Regions from separate parts of the Fictibacillus sp. 26RED30 genome, predicted to be linked through region 1. Evidence: riboswitches for the same ligand, from Rfam matches in the RefSeq annotation. Region 1 holds a riboswitch; each other region holds the start of a gene.
What was found. Region 1 has a riboswitch for cyclic di-AMP ahead of IHV11_RS11795 (hypothetical protein). Riboswitches for the same ligand answer to the same signal wherever they lie in the genome.
Positions count from the first base shown of each region.

Region 2: it holds a riboswitch for cyclic di-AMP, as region 1 does, so the genes downstream of both, IHV11_RS02550 (dicarboxylate/amino acid:cation symporter) here and IHV11_RS11795 (hypothetical protein) in region 1, are expected to answer to the same signal.
Region 3: it holds a riboswitch for cyclic di-AMP, as region 1 does, so the genes downstream of both, IHV11_RS16950 (potassium channel family protein) here and IHV11_RS11795 (hypothetical protein) in region 1, are expected to answer to the same signal.

Region 1 covers NZ_JACZDV010000001.1:2,297,498-2,301,735, reverse strand. The annotation lists gene IHV11_RS11805 (MFS transporter) at 1-1,284, shown strand; gene IHV11_RS11800 (hypothetical protein) at 1,336-1,584, shown strand; cyclic di-AMP (ydaO/yuaA leader) riboswitch at 1,865-2,004, shown strand; cyclic di-AMP (ydaO/yuaA leader) riboswitch at 2,062-2,212, shown strand; gene IHV11_RS11795 (hypothetical protein) at 2,443-2,856, shown strand; gene IHV11_RS11790 (hypothetical protein) at 2,881-3,018, shown strand; gene IHV11_RS11785 (HPr family phosphocarrier protein) at 3,096-3,371, shown strand; gene IHV11_RS11780 (hypothetical protein) at 3,395-3,502, shown strand; gene IHV11_RS21500 (potassium-transporting ATPase subunit F) at 3,499-3,579, shown strand; gene kdpA (potassium-transporting ATPase subunit KdpA) at 3,595-4,238, shown strand, end outside.
Region 2 covers NZ_JACZDV010000001.1:517,097-521,334, forward strand. The annotation lists gene IHV11_RS02535 (ABC transporter permease) at 1-1,054, shown strand, start outside; gene IHV11_RS02540 (ABC transporter ATP-binding protein) at 1,054-1,767, shown strand; gene IHV11_RS02545 (hypothetical protein) at 1,988-2,182, opposite strand; cyclic di-AMP (ydaO/yuaA leader) riboswitch at 2,360-2,526, shown strand; gene IHV11_RS02550 (dicarboxylate/amino acid:cation symporter) at 2,695-3,930, shown strand; gene IHV11_RS02555 (hypothetical protein) at 4,087-4,238, shown strand, end outside.
Region 3 covers NZ_JACZDV010000003.1:208,589-212,826, forward strand. The annotation lists gene IHV11_RS16940 (GerAB/ArcD/ProY family transporter) at 1-39, opposite strand, end outside; gene IHV11_RS16945 (TrkH family potassium uptake protein) at 180-1,532, opposite strand; gene IHV11_RS16950 (potassium channel family protein) at 1,536-2,192, opposite strand; cyclic di-AMP (ydaO/yuaA leader) riboswitch at 2,332-2,488, opposite strand; gene IHV11_RS16955 (undecaprenyl-diphosphate phosphatase) at 2,567-3,349, opposite strand; gene cls (cardiolipin synthase) at 3,458-4,238, opposite strand, start outside.

The DNA of each region.
Region 1 (4,238 bases):
GTGAAGGAGTTTCTGAAAGTGTTTCAGAATAAAAACTTCAGCAAGCTGTTTTTTGCTGGTTTTACTTCAATGATGGGAAGTATTATCGGCGTTACAGCTTTTATGTTTTATTTGTTGGATAAGTTCGGTGAACAGCCGTTTTATGCCACACTTGCAGAATTGATGTATTCTCTGCCAACACTAGCTGTTTTCTTTATCGTAGGGGTATTAGCCGATCGAATGGATCGTCAAAAAATCGCGCTTTATTGTGATTGGATTTGTGCAGGGCTGTGCCTCTTATTAATGGGTGCTATATGGCTAGACTGGATGCCTTTGATTTTTGCTATCTTATTCTTAAGAAGTGCAGTAGGTAAATTCTTTTTTCCTGCTGATCAAGCGATGGTACAAGGTGTACTCTCGAAAGAGGAGTATGCAATTGCAGCTGGATTGAATCAAATGGTAGGTAGTTTATTTATGCTTTTTGGGAACATGATCGCCATTTTTATTTATTGGAGTATAGGAATACAAGGAGCAATTGCATTTGACCTTATTACATATGTTATATCAGCATTATTAATTATGAGTATGAGAGTTGATGAAGATGTTCGTCTGCCGAACGGACAACACAGGTTCAAAGATATTCGTGTAAAGATGGTATGGAAGGATTTTGTTGCGGGGTTCAATTACATTAAACAATCTAAGCTTCTACTTTCATTAATCTTTGGTTTTTTCTTGTTTGGTATAGTAAATGGTGGATTGTCAGTTATGCCGGCTTTTATCATGAAATATAAACTCGCTCCAGATAATTACGAACAAATGATGATGTGGATGGGTGTGGTGTTTGGTGTATCTATCCTTACAGGGAGTGTTATTTGTTCGATGCTCGCTAAAAAGATCAGACTCTCGTATGCGATTGTTCTTGGACTATTCGTAAGTGGATTGTCACTTGGTTTATGCGCCATCGCGCCAAATGTGTTGACATTCTTTATTTTTACAGGATTGGCTGGGTTTAGCATTCCATTAATCAATATTGGAATCGGTGGCTGGTTACCTAAGATCGTAGATCCTAAAATGATGGGACGTGTTCAAGGATGGATTACACCGATCAACATGCTATCTCACACCATGACACTCGGTTTAATCGCTGTGTTTTTCCCGAAAATTCTAACCGTAGAAATGCTGTTCTGGGTTGTGGGAGGATGTCTGATTCTTGTTGGACTATTCTACATGTTCACTCTACCCAGGTATGATATTGAAGAAAATGATAACAAAAATGATTTGGAATTAGAAAAAGTACCAGTTTAAAGCTGGAGATTATGGCGAAGCCCTTTTATAATGAAAAGCGGAGGGGAAGTCATGGCAACTTTTCAAAACGTACTATTCTGGATTTTTTTAATCTTACCAATTATTTTATTCTTTGTAGCTATAGCGAGAACTTCATGGGTGTTGTTGCTTGTTAACTTTTTTTTAGCTCTACCGATCATTTGGTTTGTGAGCTGGATTACAGAAAGTTATGGAGCTGTCTTTGTAGTGTTTGCGATTCATCTGTTCACAGGCGTATGGCTCTGGACTAAAAGACAGAGATTGGATTTTAGATCGTTTTAACCAAGCTAAGCAAAGTAAAATTTGCTTAGCTTTTTTATTTTTAAAAAAAAATTTAAGTTCAGTACTTGGTTTTTTTAGAATATTACAACTATTATTTTGTTTGAAATGTATCGAAAAATTGAGAAAGTAAAAGAAAAAAGATGATTTGTTTGTTTTTTGTTTCTTAAATAAGTTTATTTAATTCGTTTTTATACGAAATATGAATATTTCAGAGTTTTTAATGGATTTACAACGGCTGAAACCAGGAGTAATATATTGCTTATCGTAAAACTTTAAATTTTTTCCATGACCGCTGAATCCAAATTTGGAACGGAGGAACCATCGGCAGTTTCCATTGCCTGGGGTGAAACTTATAAAGTCGGGCGACTTCTGCCGTCCGAACCCGTCAGCTAACTTCGTAAGCGTGGTAGGAGAGGGAAGGTGAACATTAAAAAAGAGTAATAATAACAATTTTACAAATTATGATTATTATATCATGCGTCTTTATCGCTTAATTCCTAATTTAGGGAGCGGGGGAACCAATCGCAGGCCATTGCGTCTGCATGGGGTGAATCTCGAGAGATCGAGTAGGGCTACTCTCAAGCCCGAATCCGTCAGCTAACTCCGTAAGCGTACAGAGAGAGGCAACAAATTTCGTGTATTCACACGCTTATTCAAGTATGCGTAGAAGCCGCGAGAAGAGTTCCTCTTCCGCAGGCTTCTTTTTTGTTGCCTTTTTTTCACTATCTAAAAGTATAACTTGTCGGCACGATGGTTTTCGACGTAGCAACAAGTTTAAGACGATAGTATAAGCGCAATTAAGGCTGACATGAGAGGCTAGAATTCAGCCTATTTCTTTACGAGATGGAGGGTGGAACGATGGAGAAATCATCTGGGAACGTGCTCATTATGTTTCCTGATCTAGTTTCAGATGTATTTATTTCAAAACTAAGATTGTGTGAAGACTATCAATCTCTTGTTCTCTGTGTTCCTAACCGAGAAGAAGCAGATAGACTCTCACAAGTTGGGTTTCAACATGTATATGTTATGAATTATGGTGACAAGCGTAAAGTTATCGAGATGGTAGGTCCTTTTGTTCAAAAAATCATTGTTGTTGAATCTGGATTTTTAGAATGCTGCCAAACGATTGAACTCATTCGCAGCATTTATAACATACCTGTTTATGTTATCAAATCAGACACACGGTATATTTCCAGAGTTTATAAGGAGTTAGGTGCCGATTACGTAATCTATAACAAAACCGGAAATATTCAATTCTTACTTTCTTCATAAAAAAAAGAGCGGAGGAATTCATTTATGAGATTAAGTCCAAACGAAATTGAACAGATTTTGTTAAAAGCAAAAAGAGATCAATTGAATGCTTATTATGCAAGTGTGATTCAACATAGTCTCTCAAAATGGATCATACAAGACACGCTTAGAAGTAAAGGTTAAACCATTACAGGAGGGAACCCATCAAAGATAAGATGTTCCCTCTGTAAATCCATACCAGTGATAGGCAGGGTGAAAACATGGGGACAGAGTCAGTTGTTTTATTGCCAAAAAGGTTGTCGATCGGACAGATCAATGAATTTGTCAATGCTGCTGGTTCTTTCGAAAGTGAGATTCTATTCTTTTATCAAGGCATACAGATTAATGCGAAAGGCTTACTATCCGTTAATCTATTCTTTTTGTCACACTATTCAAGAAATCAAAACGAACCGATCACACTTAGAATAGAAGGTTGTGATGCTCAAGAGGCTATCAAAAATTTATCTCTAATGCTGAATGGTTACTTAGAACAATGAACTAATAAAAAGAAGGTGTAAAAATGTTAGATGTGATGATGGTTTTATTGATGGTAGGAATGCCAGTCTTAATGATGGGTCTAGCAAAATGGTCATCAAGTGTTGTTGATGAAGGAAGTGTAAATAAATGATGACTGTCATGTTTGGAGTAGCCGTTTTAACAACGGTGTATCTTCTTTACGTATTATTGAATCCAGAGAAATTTTAGGAGGTTTTTCCGTTGATAGTCAGTTTACTCTCTATAGCTATAACTCTACTTATAGCTCTTTTACTTGCAAAACCAGTAGGAATTTATTTAGCGAACTCGTTCAATTATTCGAATAAGAACAAACTCTTTTATCCTTTCGAAAATCTGATTTATTCCATTAGTGGAATGAAAAATAAAAATCAATCTTGGAAAGTTTATGCTTCATCAGTAATCGTGATCAATGCGATTATGATTCTATTAGTTTACTTAATCTTCCGTTTTCAAGGCAGTTTGCCTCTGAATCCGAGTAAGATAGCAAACATGGATCCAAGTCTTGCGTTTAACACAGCAGTAAGTTTTATGACGAATACGAATCTGCAGCATTACAGTGGTGAAAGTGGTTTATCCTATCTTTCACAAATGATTGGCATTCTTTTCATGATGTTTGTTGCACCAGCTACAGCATTAGCAGTAGCAATCGCATTCATTCGTGGGCTATCTGGCAAGTCTTTAGGAAACTTTTTTGTGGATATGGTTAGGGGTATCATTCGTGTGTTACTACCGATCGCTTTTGTAACAGGACTCATTTTCGTTGCACTTGGAGTACCGCAGACATTAGATCCAACGGTTACAGTCACTACAGTTGAAGGTGGAAAACAAAACATAGCAGTTGGACCAGT
Region 2 (4,238 bases), 1.8 Mb from region 1:
ACGTGCAGCGATCGTTGGTGGAGTTAGTTTGGTCATTCTTGAAGTCTTCAATGATTACGGGGTAGTAAAGTATTTTGGTATTCAAACCTTTAGTACAGCAATATTTCAAGCGTGGTTTGGGATGGGAGATATCTATTCGGCTATCAAGTTAGCGGGTACTTTGATGTTTATCGTAGTTTTGATCTTGATATTAGAAAGAGTAATAAGGGGCAGGAAACAGTATAGCTATTCCACTTCAAAAGTCCGCCCGTTACAACCTAAAGAACTTAAAGGTTGGAAAAAGTTCGCTGTGCTTAGTTTTTTCATTTCTTTATTTGCTCTAGCTTTCGGAATTCCTTTCATTCAGCTTATACATTGGGTGTATATGACTTATGACGTTATTTTAAATACTGCTTTTGTTGACTTGATTTGGAACTCGGTCTTTGTTGCTTCTATAGGTTCAGTTCTTATCATTATCGTCGCTCTAATTATCGCCAACTTTAGTCGTCTATCAAAAGGATGGATGGGGAAGCTTTTTTCAAAAATAACGGTTTTAGGGTATTCGATTCCTGGAGCTGTAATTGCAATAGGTGTATTGACCTTATTTCTCTCACTAGACGAGAAGGTATTCACGTTATATGAATGGTTAGGGTTAGAGCCAACTCTTGTGCTGAGCTTAAGTATTAGTATGCTGATCTTTGCCTATGTGGTCCGTTTTCTAGCAGTTGGTTTTAACTCCATCGAATCAGGCTTTGATAAGGTAGGAACGGTTTTCACAGAAGCTTCGAGGACATTAGGTATGTCGGTAACGAAGACGTTTTTTAAAGTGGATATTAAGATGATTAAAGGTGCTATTGCTGGTGGTTTTATCCTTGTTTTTGTAGATATATTAAAAGAGCTGCCTCTTACTCTTATCCTTCAGCCTTTTAATTTTTATACGCTAGCTACCAAAACATTTCAATACGCAAGTGACGAACGTATTCACGAAGCCTCTGTTTCATCAATGGTGATTATTTGTATAAGTGCACTTTCCATCTTCTTTTTACACAGAGTTTTAGAAAAGGAGCCAAAATAATGTTTGTTCAAATCAAAGACTTAGCGTTTCATTATAAAAATTCGCGTAACCCTTTGTTCGAAAATCTTTCTTTAAACTTTAATCAAGGAGAAGTTTCGGTGATCTTAGGAGAAAGCGGAAGCGGGAAAAGTACGTTACTTCGTCTTATAGCAGGACTAGAGGTGCCTTCAAGAGGATCGATCCTCATAGATCAGGCTGTCATGAATGATACATTTCGTTTTGTTCAGCCGGAAAATCGTGGTGTAGGTTTGGTTTTTCAAGATTATGCTTTGTTCCCTCATATGACGGTTGAAAAGAACATAAAATTTGGCTTAACGAAAATGAATCGTAAGCAGAAGCAAGCACGCATGGAAGAATTATTGGCTATTGTGGGAATGGAGGACTATGCTTCTCGTTATCCTTATGAATTGAGCGGTGGACAGCAGCAGCGTGTTGCACTAGCTAGGGCTATGGCTCCAAATCCATCTTTGATCATGTTTGATGAACCATTTAGCAATCTCGATTCTAAGCTTCAACTACAGATTCGGGATGAGTTACAGGAAATTTTAAAACGTACGGGGATCACTTCTATTTTTGTAACTCACGACGAAGAGGATGCTCGTGCCATAGGGGACAGGATCATACTGATGAACAATGGAAAGATACAGGATGAAGGGCGTCCAGAAATGGTATTGAAGAGGAATAAAGAACAATTATCACTCGCATACGTATAAAAACAAAAAACCGGGATATCCCGGTTTTTATTTTTGGCTGTTTTCTAAAGAATTGTTGCTTTTAGATCTTTTTGAATTTACCTCTATAACTGTTGATTGGAGTGGAAGGTGAGACACTTTAAAGTGACACGTACGAATGTGGTTCACACCTGCCCCATGGAAAGCGAGCAGCCTGGAACGGAAATCCATACTTCCAAAAGAAATTATGTTTTAAACAGCCTTATTTTTTAAATTGAGTATCTAATTTACCGTTCATATCGATTAAAAATCCGATTTCTCTTCCTAATAATTCACCTAATTCTTTTGCTTTCTTTTCGCTTTCGTTCTTTATTTGTTCAATCGTAAGTTCACCTTTTAATTTGGATGCTCCAACGATTATACTTAATTCACCTTTTTCATAAAATACGATTTTCATTTACAATACCTCCCTGAAAAATAGAACCTTATATATAATTCGTTTTTTTCTATATGCTTATGGGGTAGAAGTGAGAATATGGAAAAACATTCATCATGAAACAATTAATTGGAATAAATAAGCATAGTGAGTATTCTTGACAAAAATTTATGTATGTTGATAAAATTAGAGCATATTATATATGATTCGCTGAATTCGGACGTTCTATTCCATAGAATATCTTGAAGCGGGGGAACCACGATATGGCTTATAAAGCCTAGGGATGAATTTGTGCATACACAAAAGGGACAACTCTCAATTTCCTAATCCGACAGCTAACCTCGTAAGCGTTTTTGGAGAGAGAACTCTATACATGGGCTCAGTCTATGTGTTGCGGTGTATTCCCACGGAAAATCCTCTCTATTTTCGGTGGGTTTTTATATGCAACAAATAGGGCATGTATTAGTATAAAATTTCTTCAACGTACTGCACACTAAATAGTGAGAAGATTTTAACAAAGGGGGTACTTTATTATGAAATTATCTACAAAAATTTTAATTGCACTTGCACTTGGGGTTGTCGCGGGATTAATTCTTAATCTAGCTGTACCAGATGCTTTTTCAACACTGGATAAATACGTTTTAAAGCCAGTCGGGACATTATTCTTAAACCTTATTAAAATGTTAGTTGTTCCAATTGTTTTTTTCTCAATCGTACTTGGAACTGCGGGGTTAGGTGATCCGAAGAAACTTGGAAGAGTGGGTGCTAAAACGGTGGGGTTCTTCTTAGGAACTACAACAATTGCGATTACGATCGCGATGGCTTTAGCGCTTATCTTTCAACCAGGTGTAGGGGACTTTAAAACAGAAGGTGCTAAGTTCGAGCAACAAGAAGCGCCAGCAGTTACGGACACGTTGCTGAACATTATTCCTACTAATCCAATTCAATCGATGGCTGAAGGAAACATGCTTCAAATTATCGCGTTTTCCGTATTTGTAGGATTTGCTTTAACGATGTTGGGAAGCAAAACAAAAGGTATAATGGATTTAATTGAACAAGGTAACGACATTATGATGTATCTTGTAAACTTGATTATGAAATTTGCTCCATATGGTGCTTTTGCATTGATTGCTTCAGCGGTAGGAAGTCAAGGAATGGATGCCATCAAAGCGATGGGCTTATACATGAGCGTAGTTATTTTAGCTTTATTCATCCACTCTGTTGTCGCGTATGGTGGTTCAATTGCTCTATTTGCAAAGAAGAGCCCGCTCTGGTTCTTTAAAGGCTTTGCACCTGCGATGTCAGTTGGATTTAGTACGTCTAGTTCAAATGCAACACTTCCAATCTCAATGAAAACAGCTCAAGAAAATTTAGGTGTTCGAAAATCGATAAGTGGTTTTGTGCAGCCGCTTGGTGCAACGATTAACATGGATGGAACAGCTATCATGCAAGGTGTTGCGACGATTTTTATCGCTCAAGTATACGATGTTAACTTAGGTTTAACACAGATGCTTACTGTTATTTTAACGGCAGTGCTTGCTAGTATCGGTACAGCTGGTGTTCCTGGAGTTGGATTGATCATGTTAGCGATGGTATTGAACTCTGTAGGATTACCTGTCGAGGGTATTGCCTTAATCCTAGGTGTTGATAGACTTCTTGATATGCTTAGAACAGCTGTTAACATCACTGGTGATGCTGCTTGTGCTGTAATCGTTGATAAAGGCGAAGACAAACATCTTGGGACTCGTGAACAAGAAGTTAGTGCATAAATAATCACTTCAAAAGGTCGCGGTGTATACATATACCTGCGGCCTTTTTGTATGCCGATTTCCCTAGTTTACAAATGTTGAGTAAATAAATGTAAGCACTAATGAAAAATCATGGTAAAATAAGAAGATACTTAATGAGATTTCGGAGTGATCTTCTTGGAAAAATGGCTAGAGATACTAACGCTTGCAGCAAAGATCATATGGGTACAGATTCAAACCGCTATAAATCCTATCATCGAGTTAACAGAGAGCGCAATGAACTCTTTTTGGTTTGTCTTTTCACTCACGATCATCACAGGCTACGTATT
Region 3 (4,238 bases), on a different contig from region 1:
AAAGGGAGAAACGAGAAAAGCTTCTTTAATTTTTTGCATGACGATTCTCTTCCTCTCTTAGAAACAGCATTGAAATCTCGTTTTAGCATTCCCAAGAGTAAAGAGATTAACCCATAAATAACCAAAAAAGCTGACGCAAAATGTGGGAATACACCCTTTTTGCATCAGCTTTCATTACTTTATCCAGTGAACACTTCACCGTCTGGATACCTAATATTATCTTTTGTTTGTTTAGCAAGACTGAACGCCAGTGTTAGCGGTCCTAATTTACCGAAAACCATTACCACACAGATCACAATTTTTCCGATGACTGTGAGATCTGGGGTCAGTCCCATACTCAATCCAACTGTTCCAAATGCAGAAACGACTTCGAACACGATCACCATGAATGATACATCTTTCTGGACATATGTGATAATAAATAATGCGGCAAAGATAAACAAAATAGAAATAGTTGTAATAGCAAGAGCTCTGTAAACAACAGCATTTCGAATGGTCCGCTTCATAACAACCGTACTTTCTTTCCCTTTTAAGAAAGCTGCAACCGTAAAAATAATAACAACAAACGTGGTCAGCTTTATCCCTCCACCAGTAGAGGTACTTCCTGCCCCAACAAACATTAAAAGAATCATCAACAAGGATGTATCAGGATTTATGGCTGTCATATCAATCGAGTTAAAACCTGCTGTTCTCGGTGTTACACCTTGGAAATAAGAAGCCCAGAATTGCTCAGCACCTGAAAGCATTCCAATGGTCTTAGGATTATTAAACTCAAATAAGTAGAAGAACAAGATTGCCACAATGTTAATAATCAAAGTAGACAACAACATCACTCTTGTATGAAGAGAAAGTTTTTTCCAGCTTCGGCTCACCCATATATCAACCAATACGGTAAACCCAATTCCCCCTGTTATAAACAGAAACGATATGACGATGTTCACCATCGGATCTCCTACATAGCCCGTTAGACCGTCAGACCACAACGAGAACCCTGCATTGTTGTATGCCGATATAACATGAAAGATGCTATAGTAAATTCCTTTACTAACACCAAAGTCTGGAACAAGCCTTAGTGATAGAAAAAAGATGGCGATAATCTGGATACTGATTGAAAATACAAACAGATTTCGAACTAACCGGATTACCCCGCCTATAGAAGGCTGGTTGAGTGCTTCTTGCATCAGAACACGTTGTTTGATGGATATTTTCCTCCCCATCATAATAACGACTAATGAAGCAAATGACATGACCCCGAGTCCTCCGACTTGGATTAAGAACAAGATGACGATCTCACCAAAGAGTGTGAATGTTGAGCCAGGATCAACAGTAGCTAAGCCTGTTACTGTTGCTGCTGAAGTTGCAATAAAAAAAGCATCAACCCACGATAACGTTTTTTCATGGGCAATAGGAAGCTTTAACAAACACGTCCCAACGAAAATAAGAAATAAAAATAGTAACGCTAAAAACTGAGGAGGGTTCAATCTAATTGGGTTGTGCAAAAAACGTTTATGCTTTCTAACATGTAGTGCCAATGCTTACACTTCCTCATCCTCAAAACGATTTAGATCTTCGTTACGACCGATCACGACAAGTATATCCCCATATTGAAGAGATACATCAGCAATCGGTGAAACGAGTATCTCATCTCCGCGTTTGATTGCGACGATATTACATCCATAGCGTGCACGAACATCTAGATCTGTTAGCGTCCGATTCACTAGCTTATCCGTTACACCTATCTCAACAATACTGTGTTCATGCGATAGCTCAATAAAATCAATAATCTTTTCAGAAGATATGAGTTGAGCAACGCGAAGCGCCATATCACGCTCTGGGTGGATAATACGGTCTGCTCCTAGCTTTTCCAACACTTTATGATGATAGTCATTCTGTGCTTTTACCCATACTTTTTGAACGCCTGCTTCTTTTAAAAGTAAAGTAGTTAAGATACTTGCTTGGATGTCTTCACCGATCGAAACAATTACCTGTGTAAAATTTCGGATTCCTAAAGACTTCATTACGTTTTCATCCGTAGAGTTAGCTTGAACAGCTTGAGTAGCTATTGTTGCAAACTCATTTACTCTTTCCATATCTTTATCTATAGCTAGAACATCATAGCCCATCGTCGCAAATTCTCGACAGATGCTGCCTCCAAAACGTCCTAAACCAATTACTGCAAACTGTTTTTTCATTATGGTCTCCCCTTAAAATCCATGAAGTTTTTGCTTCGTTGTTCTCTAGCCTTGCTGGTCAAGAGGTATATAAATTTAAGTAAAAAAACGCAAAAAAAGACCACACAAAGAAGCGGGTCCGGTTTTCCACCAAATTGACCTCTCCAGTGACATGACGCTTACGGGGTTAGCTGTCGGATTAGGGATTGGAGTATCCCTTTTTGCAAATAGAGCAAAATTCACCCCAAAAGATTGGTTCCCCCGTTTTACAGTAGTTTTCACCATAAAAATAACTGTAAATTCAGCGATCTAAAGCCTGCTAAATTTTGAATTACATATACTGTAATCCTCTATCTTTTAAAAGTCAATCCATTTTTTTAGTGTTAACAAATACTTTACATTTTACCTGAAAATTGAAGGATCAATACTACTATTCCAATCAACCAAACATAGACAGCAAATCCTTTTAACGTACCGGTTTGAAGGAGTTTGATCATCCACTTTACCGCCACATATCCAAATAGAGCCGATGCTAAAGTACCGACCAATAGGGCTGAATAAGAGATAGGTGGATGTCCACCAGTAAATAAATCTTTTGACTGCAATACTACTCCTCCTGCAATAGATGGTATGGATAATAAAAAAGAAAAATAGGCCGCTGCTTTTTTATCGATCTTGCAAAAGAGCGCTGCTGCAATCGTTAGTCCCGATCGTGAAATAGCAGGAAGAATAGCCGCACCTTGAAACGTACCGATTATAAGTGCATCACGTATAGAAATATCTTCAATTCCTTTGTATCCATTTCGCTTATAAGAATCGGCCCACCAAAGTAAAAAACCTGTTATCAAGAACTCCCAGCCAACCGTGATCCCGGTTTTTGAGATCTCTTCAAAAAAATCTTTAAATGCTAGTCCAATAACAGCGGTTGGAATCGTTCCAGCCATAAGCAGAACTCCCGTTTTGCTGAGTGGTCTTTTTATAACTTCTAAGATTTCTCTCCAATAAACCGTCATCACAGCAATAAGTGTTCCTATATGAAGCATGCTATCAAGAAACAACCCGGCTTCTTCTAGCTGAAACACTTGCCTGCCTAGAAGGAGGTGTCCTGTAGAACTGACAGGCAAAAATTCTGTTATCCCTTGCACAATGCCTAATATTAAGGCCTCGAGCCAATCCATAAAAAAAACCCCCTCAACTTTCATGGTCTCGTACAACCTATTCCTGAGGAGGATTTTCTATTCTAGTTTTTTGATAACAATTTAGTGTTACTTAACGAGCATTTGTGATTAAAGTACACCTGAGAAGAGACGAGCAAACGATTCCTTTGTTCGTTCCCACAAACCTCTTTTGTAAAACTCTACGGGTTTCACTTTTATAGATTCCACCATGTCTTCTTCATATTGCTCTACAAGATCTGAGACAGATGATGTATTTAGCAAGAATACGTTCACTTCGAAGTTAAGGTGAAAACTTCTCATATCCATATTAGCTGTACCGATCGAAGCAGTATCGCCATCAATAATGATTACTTTTTGATGCAGAAATCCTTTTTTGTAGGAATAGATCTCTATTCCAGAACGCAGAAGCTCTGGAAAATAAGAGCGCGTTGCATATTGCGTCAAGAATCCATCATTAATCTCAGGAACCAACAAACGGACCTGGACACCTTTTTTTGCTGCCACTCTTAAAGCCGTTCGAATCGCTTCATTAGGAACAAAATATGGTGTTGCGATCCAGATTGATTTCTCTGCACATGAGATCAAAGAATAGAATAGATCACTCATGATTCCAAGCTGAGTATCAGGACCACTTGCCACCACATGAACAGTACCATCCCCTTCAGCGGGGTATGCTCTTGTAAGATGATTATCTTCTAAGAGATCTTCTCCACAAACATATTCCCAATCCATTAGAAATATGGCATGAAGAACTTGAACAGCTTCTCCTTCCATAACCATATGTGTATCACGCCAAAAACCAATCTCCGGATCTTCTCCTAAATACTCAACGCCTACATTCAAGCCTCCTACAAACCCAACCTTCCCATCAATAATAATAATTTTACGA